Regions from separate parts of the Synechocystis sp. LKSZ1 genome, predicted to be linked through region 1. Evidence: predicted binding sites of a transcription regulator. Region 1 holds the regulator's gene; the other holds the start of a gene.

The links. The regulator NtcA, encoded in region 1, controls nitrogen genes in cyanobacteria. The targets are predictions, from matches to a motif close to GTANCNNNNGNTAC.
Region 2: ABXS88_RS11570 (circularly permuted type 2 ATP-grasp protein) is a predicted target of NtcA. The motif match lies at 3,871-3,884, and genes of this name have one in related genera.

What each region holds. Positions count from the first base shown of each region.
Region 1 is NZ_AP031572.1:570,058-575,744, reverse strand. Features, by position in the region: gene ABXS88_RS02770 (serine/threonine-protein kinase) at 1-1,053, shown strand, start outside; gene ABXS88_RS02765 (ABC transporter permease) at 1,057-2,163, opposite strand; gene ABXS88_RS02760 (pre-16S rRNA-processing nuclease YqgF) at 2,160-2,567, opposite strand; gene ABXS88_RS02755 (DUF3084 domain-containing protein) at 2,580-4,052, opposite strand; gene ntcA (global nitrogen regulator NtcA) at 4,062-4,739, opposite strand; gene ABXS88_RS02745 (pentapeptide repeat-containing protein) at 4,937-5,687, shown strand, end outside.
Region 2 is NZ_AP031572.1:2,550,051-2,555,737, reverse strand. Features, by position in the region: gene ABXS88_RS11585 (UvrD-helicase domain-containing protein) at 1-2,784, opposite strand, end outside; gene ABXS88_RS11580 (hypothetical protein) at 3,153-3,341, opposite strand; gene ndk (nucleoside-diphosphate kinase) at 3,310-3,759, opposite strand; gene ABXS88_RS11570 (circularly permuted type 2 ATP-grasp protein) at 4,013-5,485, shown strand; gene ABXS88_RS11565 (alpha-E domain-containing protein) at 5,499-5,687, shown strand, end outside.

The DNA.
Region 1 (5,687 bases):
TCCTCAACGGGCGAGCTATCGGGTTTCTTCAACACCGTTCCTATCACCTCTCCCTACCCAGTCCAAGTTACCCAGAGTGATCCCTTGGCCTTTCCTGTCCGCCATCTGGCCGTTGTGAATACCAAGGTTTATCTGGCCCTTAAGAATCAACTGAGTTGTTGGCGGTATCCTGGAGAGGATTTACAAGGAGCCTATGAACCTGCTTGGGAAGTGGGCCTAGATACGGCCATCATTGGTTTCCAGGTCAATGACCGCGGTCTAAATGTTGTTGGCCAAGCCCTTCCTCTGATGGCCCCAGGCTCGAGTCAACGCTACTGTTTTTACCAATTTCCTGAAACCCTGGCGCTCAATCGTCGCTCTCCCCAGGCCCAGGTCTGCTGGTCGGCGGAACGTTTACTCTGGAGTCTAGACCCCCAGGGCCAATGGTTAGCTTGTATTAAAAGCCGAGAGCCTTTGCCCCAGTCGGGGAAGGGTTACTTTCAGGTCTGGAATCTCTGCCAGGGAAAGTCCCTCGGAACACCCCACGGAACGCTCCTCCCGTCCCAACTGATTACCCTAGACCATCGCCATGGCCTTTTGGTGCTGTTAATCAAAACTGGCCAACGACAGAGCACGCTTGTGCAATTGTTCAATCGGCGGGGCCAGGTGATGTCTGCCTTTTCCTTGGCGTTTCTCCTCAGCGCCTTGACCTTTAATCCCTGTTCCCGGAATCATCTATTCGGCCTAGACCTGAGGGAGCCCACAACGGCGGTATTGGTGCGATTGCAACCGCTGAAGGTGACTCGTTTTGCGCTGGATTTCAAACCCCAATTTATCCTGCCCTTTGCCTGGGGCTACCTCCTGGCGGATACCCAGGGCCAAGTGTTGTTACTCAACCACGAAGGCTTTCGGATTGGCCATTTTGAACTAGGAGCGACGCTCACCGCTCTGGCCCCCGTTGGTCGTCTGGGATGTCTCGCGGCTACCTGGGAAGGAAATCAAGGCAGTTTACAGCACATTGATCTCGGACAAGAGCTCGATGAACGTATCCAGGCCCTTTGGGACGCTCGCTAGGCCTTAACTGCGGGGATCCAGGGCATCGCGGAGGCCATCCCCCAACAGGTTAAAACAGAGGACTGTCAGAATAATCAGCAGGGCCGGTGGCCAAACCAACCAGGGTTGCAGAACGAGGATAGAGGCATTGGTGGCGACGGAGAGTAAATTCCCCCAACTGGGGTCGGGTTGCTGGATGCCCAGGCCAATTAAACTCAGAACCGATTCTGCCACGATGAAACTAGGCACGGTCAAGGTTGCCGAAATCACGATGTAGCTGGCGGTTTGGGGCAAAATATGGCGCAAAATAATCCGCCCATCGGCGGCCCCCATCACCTTTGCGGCCTGGACAAATTCCTGTTCCTTAAGGGATAACACCTGGCCCCGAATCACCCGTGCCAGGCCCGACCAGCTAATCAAAGATGTAATCAGGACGATCAGTAAAAAGCGTTGACCACTACTGAGGCCGGGGGGTAATACTGCCGCCAGGGCCACCAGTAGATAGATACCGGGAATGGTCATCAAGACTTCCACGCCGCGCATAATCACGCCATCCAGCCATCCCCCAAAGTAACCGGCGATACCCCCCATGATCAGTCCCAGGGGAAAGGAAACCAGAATGCCCACCAGGCCAATGAATAAGCTAATCCGGCCGCCAAAAAGGAGACGGCTAAATTGGTCTCGGCCCTGCTCATCAGTACCCAGGAGGTTGATTTTCGCCGGCCCTGTGGTGCCAAATAAATGCCGGTCACTGCGAAAACCCGGAAAAATTTCCACTGTCTGAAAACGGGGAGGCAGGGGAAGACGGATGGCTAGGATTCGATAGGGGTCTCCCTGTACCCAAAATTGCACTGGCGAGGGATTTTGCCAATCGACTTGCAGAGAACGCTCACCGGTTTGCAGATTCGTGGCGCTTTGGTGGGTGGGATAGACGGTGGGCCTTTGCCATTGCCCATCGGCCCGGCGCCAATGAATGGTCGTAGGAGGCAGGAGAGAACCATCGACTTGAGCACTGTAGGGACTGTAGGGTGCAATAAAATCGGCCCCTAGGACAGCGAGATAAAACACCAACAATACCCCAAATCCCAGGCGCGCCAAGCCATTATTGCGTAATTTCTGCCACCAGTTCATTGGGGTTGGCCTCCGGCCCAAAAACGTTCAATCAATAAAATAGCAACGATGTCATCAATGGGCCGGGGAGGGACGCGTAGACCCTGGGGCAGTAGACGCTGGAGGCCACGGGGGGGATACATTTGCCAATAGCGGGCTCGCGCTTCGACGGAACTGTTTCGCTCATCAACGGGGATAATCGTGACCTCTGGGGGACTAATCTGCTGGAGGGTTTGTTGCCATTGCTTGGCGGTGGTCTGGTTGCCCATAATCAGGCACTGAATGGCATACTGGCGACAGAGAGCAGGAATTTTTGCTGTTACTTGGTCAGCAGGAATAACCTCGTGATAAGCTAACTGGCCCCCATCAGCCAGCACCGCAACACCGCATTTATCTCGTCCGGGGTCAAAGCCTAGATAGTACATAAACGAGAGAGCTTAAAAAATAACATTACCGCGCCGCAGGGCCACCAGCCGCAACTTAAGTGGCCCTACCACAGAGGTATTTTCCGTGGCAATCACCCGAATTTCATCAGGGCGTTCGTTAGTCTGCTGAATTGTTTCTACAAACTGAATTAGGGTTTTAATGCGGCCATCTTCAATTTGAATATTACCCAGAATGCCTTCTCGGCGGGCCCGGAACTGGGCAGCAGAAAGCAAATAGTCTAAACGCTTTTGAATATCCTCTTCGCTAAAATTAGAGGAGTCCATGGAAATAGTGGCAATGGTTTCCCCGTCCCGAAAGATCTGGCGGTTGGGGGCCACATCGGCAAAGACTCGAATTTCCTCCTCACCCTGGACGTAGTTACCGGCTGAGAGAATACGAACAACGTATTCTTCCCCTGTTTTCAGTTGTTCCGCCAGTTGTTGTACCTGGGCCGTCGTAATACGGACAATGGGGTCATTCCCCGGTAGGGGCCGGGAGGCGGGATCTCGGGTGGCCTGCCAAGCATTGCGATTGGCCTGACGCAGGAGTTCATCCACCGCCTCAATGGCCAGGGTCGGATCAACCACCCGTACAGCCCCAAAGGCTAAGACCTGGCCCCGCAGGAGAGCAATTTTCCGCTCTCGCAGGTCTTGGTAGTTTTGATAGTACTGTTCTAGGACTTGCACCTCTCGGTTCAGGAAACCTAATTGTTTTTCCAGGTCTTGTAATTTGGATTCCCGTTGACGAATATTCCGGTCCTTCAGAGCAATGGATTGGTCAAGACGGTCAATCTGTTCATCCCGTTGGTTAATTTCCGTTTGGAGTTGCTGGCGTTGTTGCTCTAGGGAAGCAAATCGTTTTTCTAGGGATTGGAGACGTTCTTGACGCTGGGCTAGAATTCTATCCTGCTCCGCAATTTTGGTCTGGCGTTTTCCCAATTCCATATCCCGCTGTTTGACCAAGGCCTGCAGTTTGCTCATCTCTTCAATTAACTGCAATTTTTGTTGACGCAGTTGCTCCCGCTCTTTCGTCAAGGTCTGGACATCGGCCTGGAGTCGTTTGGCATCCCGAGAGACCCGTCTCAGCTTGGCTAGGGCGCGATTGTAGTTGTCATCAATTTCCTGACTGCGTTTTTGAACTTGAATTTGCTTGGTTTTGGCGTCAGCTAACTGCTGTTCAATGGCCTTTTTTTCACTACTGGCCCTTTCTAGTTCCGATTGGGCCGTCCGCAACTGTTGCAAAATTTCATCGAGCTTAAAAACCCCTTCCCGCAGGGACTTACTAAAGGTAAACAAAATTCCTAGGGTTGAGGCGGCGATCAGGGTTCCCGTTAGCACCGTCAGTACCACCGCCGTTTGCCGGGGCCGGAGGTCAAAAAGACGGAGCTTGGCCTTGCCCACTTTACTGCCTAAATGGTCGCCGAGCGCGGCAATAATCCCGCCCAAGACAAGTACGGCCGTTACCAGAATATAAGCACTGGTCATCGGGATGGTTTAGGTAAATTGTTGACTGAGGGCAACGGGGTTATGTACCGTGATCTTCTTTTTAAAGATAGAAATCATGTTACTTTCCCGCAGGTCGCCCAGGAGTCGTGTCACAGTAACCCGCGTGGAGCCAATGGCTTCGGCGATGGCTTGATGCGAGAGTTTAAGATCGATACGAATCCCCTCAGGGGTGGGAACTCCAAAATCCCGACACAAAATTAATAAAAAACTCACTAGCCGTGATCCCATATCTCGATGGGCGAGGGTTTCAATCATCATCTCCGTCTGCAAAATCCGAGAAGACAGGCCCTGGAGCATCAGCATCGCTAAATCTGGGTGTTCCTTCAGGGCCTGCTCCACCTGTTCAATGGGGGCCGATAACAGTTCGACGGGGGTAAAGGCCACCGCATGATAAAAACGGTCGGAGCGTTGACCGGTAATTAGGGAAAGAACCCCAAAGACACTATTTTCCCGCAAAAGGGCCACGGTAATTTCTTCACCCGCTTCGTACACCCGCGATAGCTTAACCGCTCCCTTAAGCAAAAAATAGACCCGCTCAGCCGGATCCCCCGGAAAAAAAATCGTTTTACTCCGCTCAAAGGTTTCGACCACCGGCGGGAAGGCTTCATTGCCCAAGCGTCGGAATAGGGCGGTTAGTGGTCTTTCTTGGGTCAGGGACTGGTCCATTCAACCTCACACAAGGGGATAACGAGATAATTTCCCCCAATTCTGTATCGCAATTATACACAAACTCCTGCGGTTCTAGGGGGAGTTGTGCCCCCGGAAGACTAGCAGAAAGGCCCCAGAAAGCCCGATCAATAATAAGCTGGAAATCAGTGGTTAATCCTCCAGTCCGTTTTCTGCCGTCCTCGTCTCTGCTTACCATGCCTGATATTCATCTGCTTGAAATTCAAAATCCCTATGCCAACGGTATTCTCATGGATTTAGAAGCCCGAGTTAAGGCAGAGAATACGGAACAGCCGCTAGTGAATCTCGTTGCCAATCTGAGTTTGCAGGAACAATGGCTGAACTTGGCCAGTGGCCGCCTTAAATTCGCCCTTAAAACAGGACAATTTAACCTACAAATTCACAGCAGAGACTTTACGCCTGCGTTAACTCCCGCGAGCTTTCCACGACTAGCCTCTGTGCCCCCCGAATTTCACTGGCAGATCCTGCCGGCCCCGGGTCAAGCATGGCTCAAACTATCCTCCCAGCGATTGGAGTTAGGGAGTCTACCCCTATCCTCTGCGCCCTGTCATATCATTGCTACCCTGACCCTAGACCCCGTTTCCTTAGTAATTACGGATGCCGAGGGCCTGTGGCGGCCCGATCTGAGTCCCAATAAACACGGCATTATTGAGCGTCTTCTGGCCCAATTTTTAGTTAAACAGGTCTTCCCACCGGCTCTGAGTTGGGTTCAACTGAGTCTCGGTCAGTTGGAAATCTGGGAGGACTTATACCAGGACTATCGCCGTAACCTGGCCACTGGCCAACACCCCAGCCCAGAGGATTGCCAGGCCCTGCGCCAGCAGATTGAACAAATTTACCAGGCTACGACGGAAGATCTCCATGCCCTGGCTCGTCTTGCGGGCCTCGATCCCCAGCTTAATTTAGCCGGCGGGAAATTTGTCGGAG
Region 2 (5,687 bases), 1.7 Mb from region 1:
TACCAAGTCGTTTCTTCGGTTGAGTCTAACGCTGTCCAGCCGAGAGTCTAGGATAATGGGCACGGACTTAACTGTTTCGCACTGCAAAAGTCCATTGAGCCAAGGTCTCAAATAGTAATCAAGGCAGTTTAAGACATCACTTTCTGACAGCCTGACGGGAATAGGTTGACGAGGAGGTACCGACGAAGATTCATATTGAGTGAATGAGTCCAAAATTTCAGGATCAGCGCCATCCATATCATCGTCGCTGTTACTCTCGTCTTCGTCAGCTTCATGCTCTTGTTCTAAATTTTCTTCTGGTTGAATTGAGAGGTCTTCCGTAATGGCTTGTGAGTTTAGGCAGATCCACCACTGATAAAGTGGCAAGGACTCAATAACCAATTGGACGGGATAGCTCAAGGTTTCAGAGGCTTCTAACCAAAGGTGAGCATTGTTGACGGTATCAACCGCTAGACGCATTCCTCGACGGTGAAGGGTTTCTAAGACCCGTAGCACACTACTGGACACTCGATAAGTTTGTCCTAAATTAGCTAATACATGGGTGATGGCCTCTACTTCGCGGGAATGAGTGGCTAGGAGAACAATGGTAGTTTCATCGCTATAAACAGCGGCAAGGGCAAATAATCGAAGTAAGGTAGCTTCCCAGTAGCGTAAACGATTACCAGAGGTTGGGGGAATGGCTTCTTCAGCAAGTCGGTTGTACGATGTTCCTGTAGCTTGCCAGCGAGGCAAGGTGGCTATTGCCTGATCGTTGGAATTAGAACTGGTTTCTTGAATTGTCAATAATGACGGCAATTGCTTCCAAAATCGATGGAGCCACCAGCAAGGGTGATTGGTTTCTTGCAAGGCTACAGGATTGTATTCTAGCCAGTAGCGAAACTTGGGAAGCTCATCTTGACGGACTAATTGTAAAAGTGAGGCTTCGTCTATAAGCTGGAACAAACTTTGGGCAAAGAGCGAATTTGTACTAAATTCATCACGAGTAGGAAGTTTAGAGACAGGTAAATTAAGCTTGTTAACATCGGTAATTGACAGGCTTAGACTTTGCGGTATCAACTCCAGATAGCTTTCTTCTGCATGGATTAGTTGGATATTTTCTGTGTTTGGAAATTGAGCAATATCATTTCGGTAGGCACTATAGGTTGTAACTTGAATATAATCACCAGAGTCTCGTAAATCTGGTACTAAATCATTATCAATACAATTTGGGAGAATTTGGACTACTTGTTCTTTTAACCAAGCAGGTAGCATGGCTAGTGTGACTTGAATCTGGTAGTTTGCCGCATCTCTGACGACACAAGCAATTGCCATTAGCCCAGCGTTATCTGGATGATTAACGACCGCTTCGTCTAGTTTGTCTGGTGAGAGAATTTGGGCATCGGAATAAGCATGAATAACCTTGGGCCGCCACGCAAATTCTGACCATAATCGCCATTTTGATACAACAATTAGCCTCGGAGACTGAGCAAAATTAGCTGACAAAGATGGATATTTTAAATCACCTAAGCGCTCAATACTTTCGCCAGACTCATACAGGCATTGAAGGGGATTAGTCGCTTGTTCAATTTGTGACTCTCTGAACTTTTGAGGCAAATATGGAAGTTGTTGTTGAAAAAGTTGAAAAGTCGCCTCTGCGTCATAGTCAGCTTGGTGGGCTTTGTCTGAGGTTGTGAGGGCGTGGCTTTTTTTCCAAGGTTCTAGCAACCATGATATCAATAGAGTATCCCAGACGGGAATATTTTGGAAAAAGTTGGAATAGAATTGGCGCAGAATAGGTAAATCCCAGGCAATTATGTTATGACCAACTAACCATTGAAGTGGTTGCCTATTAGCATGAGTTTCTATTTTTTCTAAAATTTTTCTAATATTGCTTAATGCAACATTATCTGATTCAAGAGATCTTTGTCCATTTATGTACCAGCCCATTTGATAAATTTGCTTTCCATCACTTTCAATATCAACAGCAATTGTACGACCAGAAAAAACAGCATTTATGTAATCTTTTTGGCGGTCTAAATCAGTAAGCTTTTCAGTAATTTGAATCAGCTCCTGAGGTTTCATCATTACCGATAACTCTGCTAATGTACGGCTCCAGAAATTATCAGGCAGGAATTGCTCGCATTCATCTATTAAGTTAATTAGTTCACTATAAGACAGATTAGAAAAAAACGCAGTAGGCTTTTGCCTTAATGCTTCAAGCATTTGTTGCTTAAGACTGTTTTTCTCTGCTTCATTTATAGCAAAATAAGGTGATTTTTGCTTAATTTTTATCCATCTTTTGTATTCTTCAATACTTTCAATTTTTTGCTCATACTGATCTATTACTGATGCAAGTAATGGATCAATGTCTAGGTCAAGCTTAACTTGTGGATAATTAAAAACTCCACTTCTTGTCCATAAATCAACGTACCATTGAGACTGTAGAATATTATTTAATGACGATGATGGAAAGTTGGCTAGTGCTTTTAGCCTATCTGAGTAATAAGTTTCGAGAGATTCTGGATCTGCAAGATCACTTTCAAGAAGCCAATTAATAGCGATTGCTCTGCCATTTCTTTGATATTCATGAGGACTTACTCCAAGAGTAAATAGGCATCTTTCATTAGAAATATCATTTTGTCTTAGCCAATCTCTAGAATGATGCCCTTTATATCCAGTAATATGTGCAAAGACCTTATATCCAGTAATGTTTGCAAAAACCCTTCCCAGATAAAAATTTATGATATTAATATCAGGTTTTATATGACCAAATGCTTTATCTGATGTCCATGTAATAACTCCCATCAGTGGATATCTAGGATAAAGAGCATGAACCTCAATAGGTTTCTGTCGTCTGTGAGAGCGATGAGTAAGCATTTATTGGAACTATCTACAGTCTTAAGATGAGGTACATTTCTCACCGTATAAAAATCAAAAAATTTATCTATAACCAGAAGTTTAAAGTGAAACAAAAAAGCCATAAAATAGCGAAGCAAACGACATAATGCTATTCGCTTATAGATGATATTGCTTGTTTCCTAAATCGCCTGTAAGTACTTTCTACTTAAGATGTATTGAGAATAACAAGAACATGAGTCTTTCGCAATTATTTGTAAAGATACTTAAAATTATTATCAAATAAGGAGGTCTAGCTACCATCGGCTTCATGTAAGCTAAACCCCCAGAGGGCCTTGGTCATAGAGGGTTCTAAAGACCTTAAAGGCCTGTCTCTGGGCCGCCTTGCCATAGATTGGCTCATTGCGACTCAGATTCCAGGCCATAACTATCTCTTCATCCTCTTCTAGGGCAAAGCCCATCAGATAACTGAAGTTACTCGTACAACCAAGGCGCAATCGTTGCATCCCAGGGAGCTAATTCCGTTTCGCTAAACCAGAGGGCAATTTCCCGTTGGGCCGTTTCAATGGCATCAGAACCATGGATAATATTGCGTCCGACGGCAACCCCAAAATCTCCCCGAATGGTACCGGGCACAGCGGCGTGGGGATTGGTGGCCCCAATCATTTGGCGAGAGGTAACAACCACGTTTTCTCCTTCCCAGACCATGGCCACTACAGGGGAAGAGCAGATAAACTCCACCAGGCCAGGAAAAAAGGGCTTATCTTTCAGGGATTCGTAATGTTTTTCCGCCAGTTCTTTGCTAACTGCCATGAGCTTGAGGCCGACTAACTTAAAGCCCTTCGTTTCAAAACGACGGATAATTTCGCCGACCAGATTCCGCTGAACTCCGTCGGGTTTGACCATAATAAATGTGCGTTCCAAATTAGTCTCCTCGTTGCTAGGGTGGATTTGAACAAACGCATTGTACCACCCTTGGGCCAAGGGCCAGCGGACGGGAAACGGGGGACGAGAACGGGTGGCGGCGGGATAAAAGTATCCCAAGTTACTTTTTTTTGGGGCCCTTGGCCTGACCCTAAGGACAGTGTTGTCAATACGCCGAGAATCTTTCCTGACGTCGAGCCGAGGGGCCATGGATGAGGATAGGTTAGGGTTCCGGTTAACAGGAGGCCTGGTTGTGCAGATCAATAATTATGATCCCGAAGATTTTTACGATGAACTCTTTTTGGCCCCTGGTCAACCCCGGCCCCATCTAGCAGCTTTAATTCAAGGCATCCAAAATATTAGCCTGCAACAGCTCCAGCAGTATCAACAGGCCGCCCAGATCGCCCTGTTTAGGTTAGGCGTGACCTTTAATGTCTATAGCGACCAGCGGGGCCTGGAAAGAATTTTTCCCTTTGATATTATTCCCCGCATCATCAGCGCCCAGGAATGGCAAGGGCTGGAAACAGGTCTTAAACAACGGATTCGGGCCCTGAATCTGTTTCTGGCGGATATTTATGGCCCTCAACAGATTCTCAAGGATGGTGCGATTCCGGCGGAAGTCATCCAATCCGCCACAGGCTTCTTAAAACCCTGCATTGGCTTAAAACCAGTCCATAACATCTGGTGCCATATTACGGGTACTGATCTAGTACGAGACCGGGATGGTCAATGGTATGTGCTGGAGGATAATCTACGGGTTCCCTCCGGCATTTCCTACGTGCTGGATAATCGTCGGGTGATGAAGAGTACTTTTCCCGATATTTTCCAGACAATGCGAGTCCGGCCCATTGATGACTATCCCGGTAATTTGCTGGAGACCCTCTTGGGCCTAGCGCCGCCCCATTTACCCAATCCCACGGTGGTTGTCCTGACTCCTGGTATCTACAATTCCGCCTACTACGAGCATTCTTTCCTGGCCCAGCAGATGGGGGTGGAACTGGTGGAGGGCCGGGATTTAGTGGTGGTGGATGGTTACTTGCAAATGAGAACCACCAAGGGCTTGCATCGGGTGGATGTGGTCTATCGCCGTGTCGATGATGATTTTTTAGACCCCCAGGTCTTTCGCCCCGATTCGCTCCTGGGCGTGCCGGGCCTGATGGAGGTCTATCGCCAGGGCCGAGTGGTATTGGCCAATGCACCGGGAACTGGCGTGGCCGATGACAAGGTGGTCTATGCCTACGTTCCTGCCATGATCCGCTACTACCTTGGGGAAGACCCCCTACTGGCCAATGTGCCCACCTACCTCTGTTGGCAAGAAGAAGACCGGCGTTACGTTCTAGACCACCTGGAGAGTTTGGTGGTGAAGGCGGCCAATGAATCCGGCGGCTATGGTATGTTGGTGGGCTCGGCGGCGACCCCGGCGGAGCGCCAGGAATTTGCCCAGCGCATCCAGGCCAATCCCCGCAATTACATTGCCCAACCGATCTTGAGTCTGTCGCGGGTGCCCACGCTAATCGATGACCAAGTGGAGGGCCGCCACGTGGATTTAAGGCCCTATATTCTGCACCGGGGGGAAGATATCTACGTCCATCCCGGTGGACTGACGCGGGTGGCCCTGAAAAAGGGTTCTCTGGTGGTGAATTCCTCTCAGGGGGGCGGCAGTAAAGATACTTGGGTGCTGGCCCCAGACCCGGAGACCTTCCCTATCTACCAACAAAATCAATAGGAAGCGAGGATTTATGCTGAGTCGGGTGGCGGATTCGATCTACTGGTTAAACCGTTATATTGAGCGGGCCGAAAATATTGCCCGTTTTATGGACGTTAATCTCAATCTCATGCTGGATCTCTCCACGGGGATGATCCAACAATGGGAGCCGTTAATTCATACGACAGGCGATCTGGCCCTGTTTCAAAGTCGTTACGGCGCC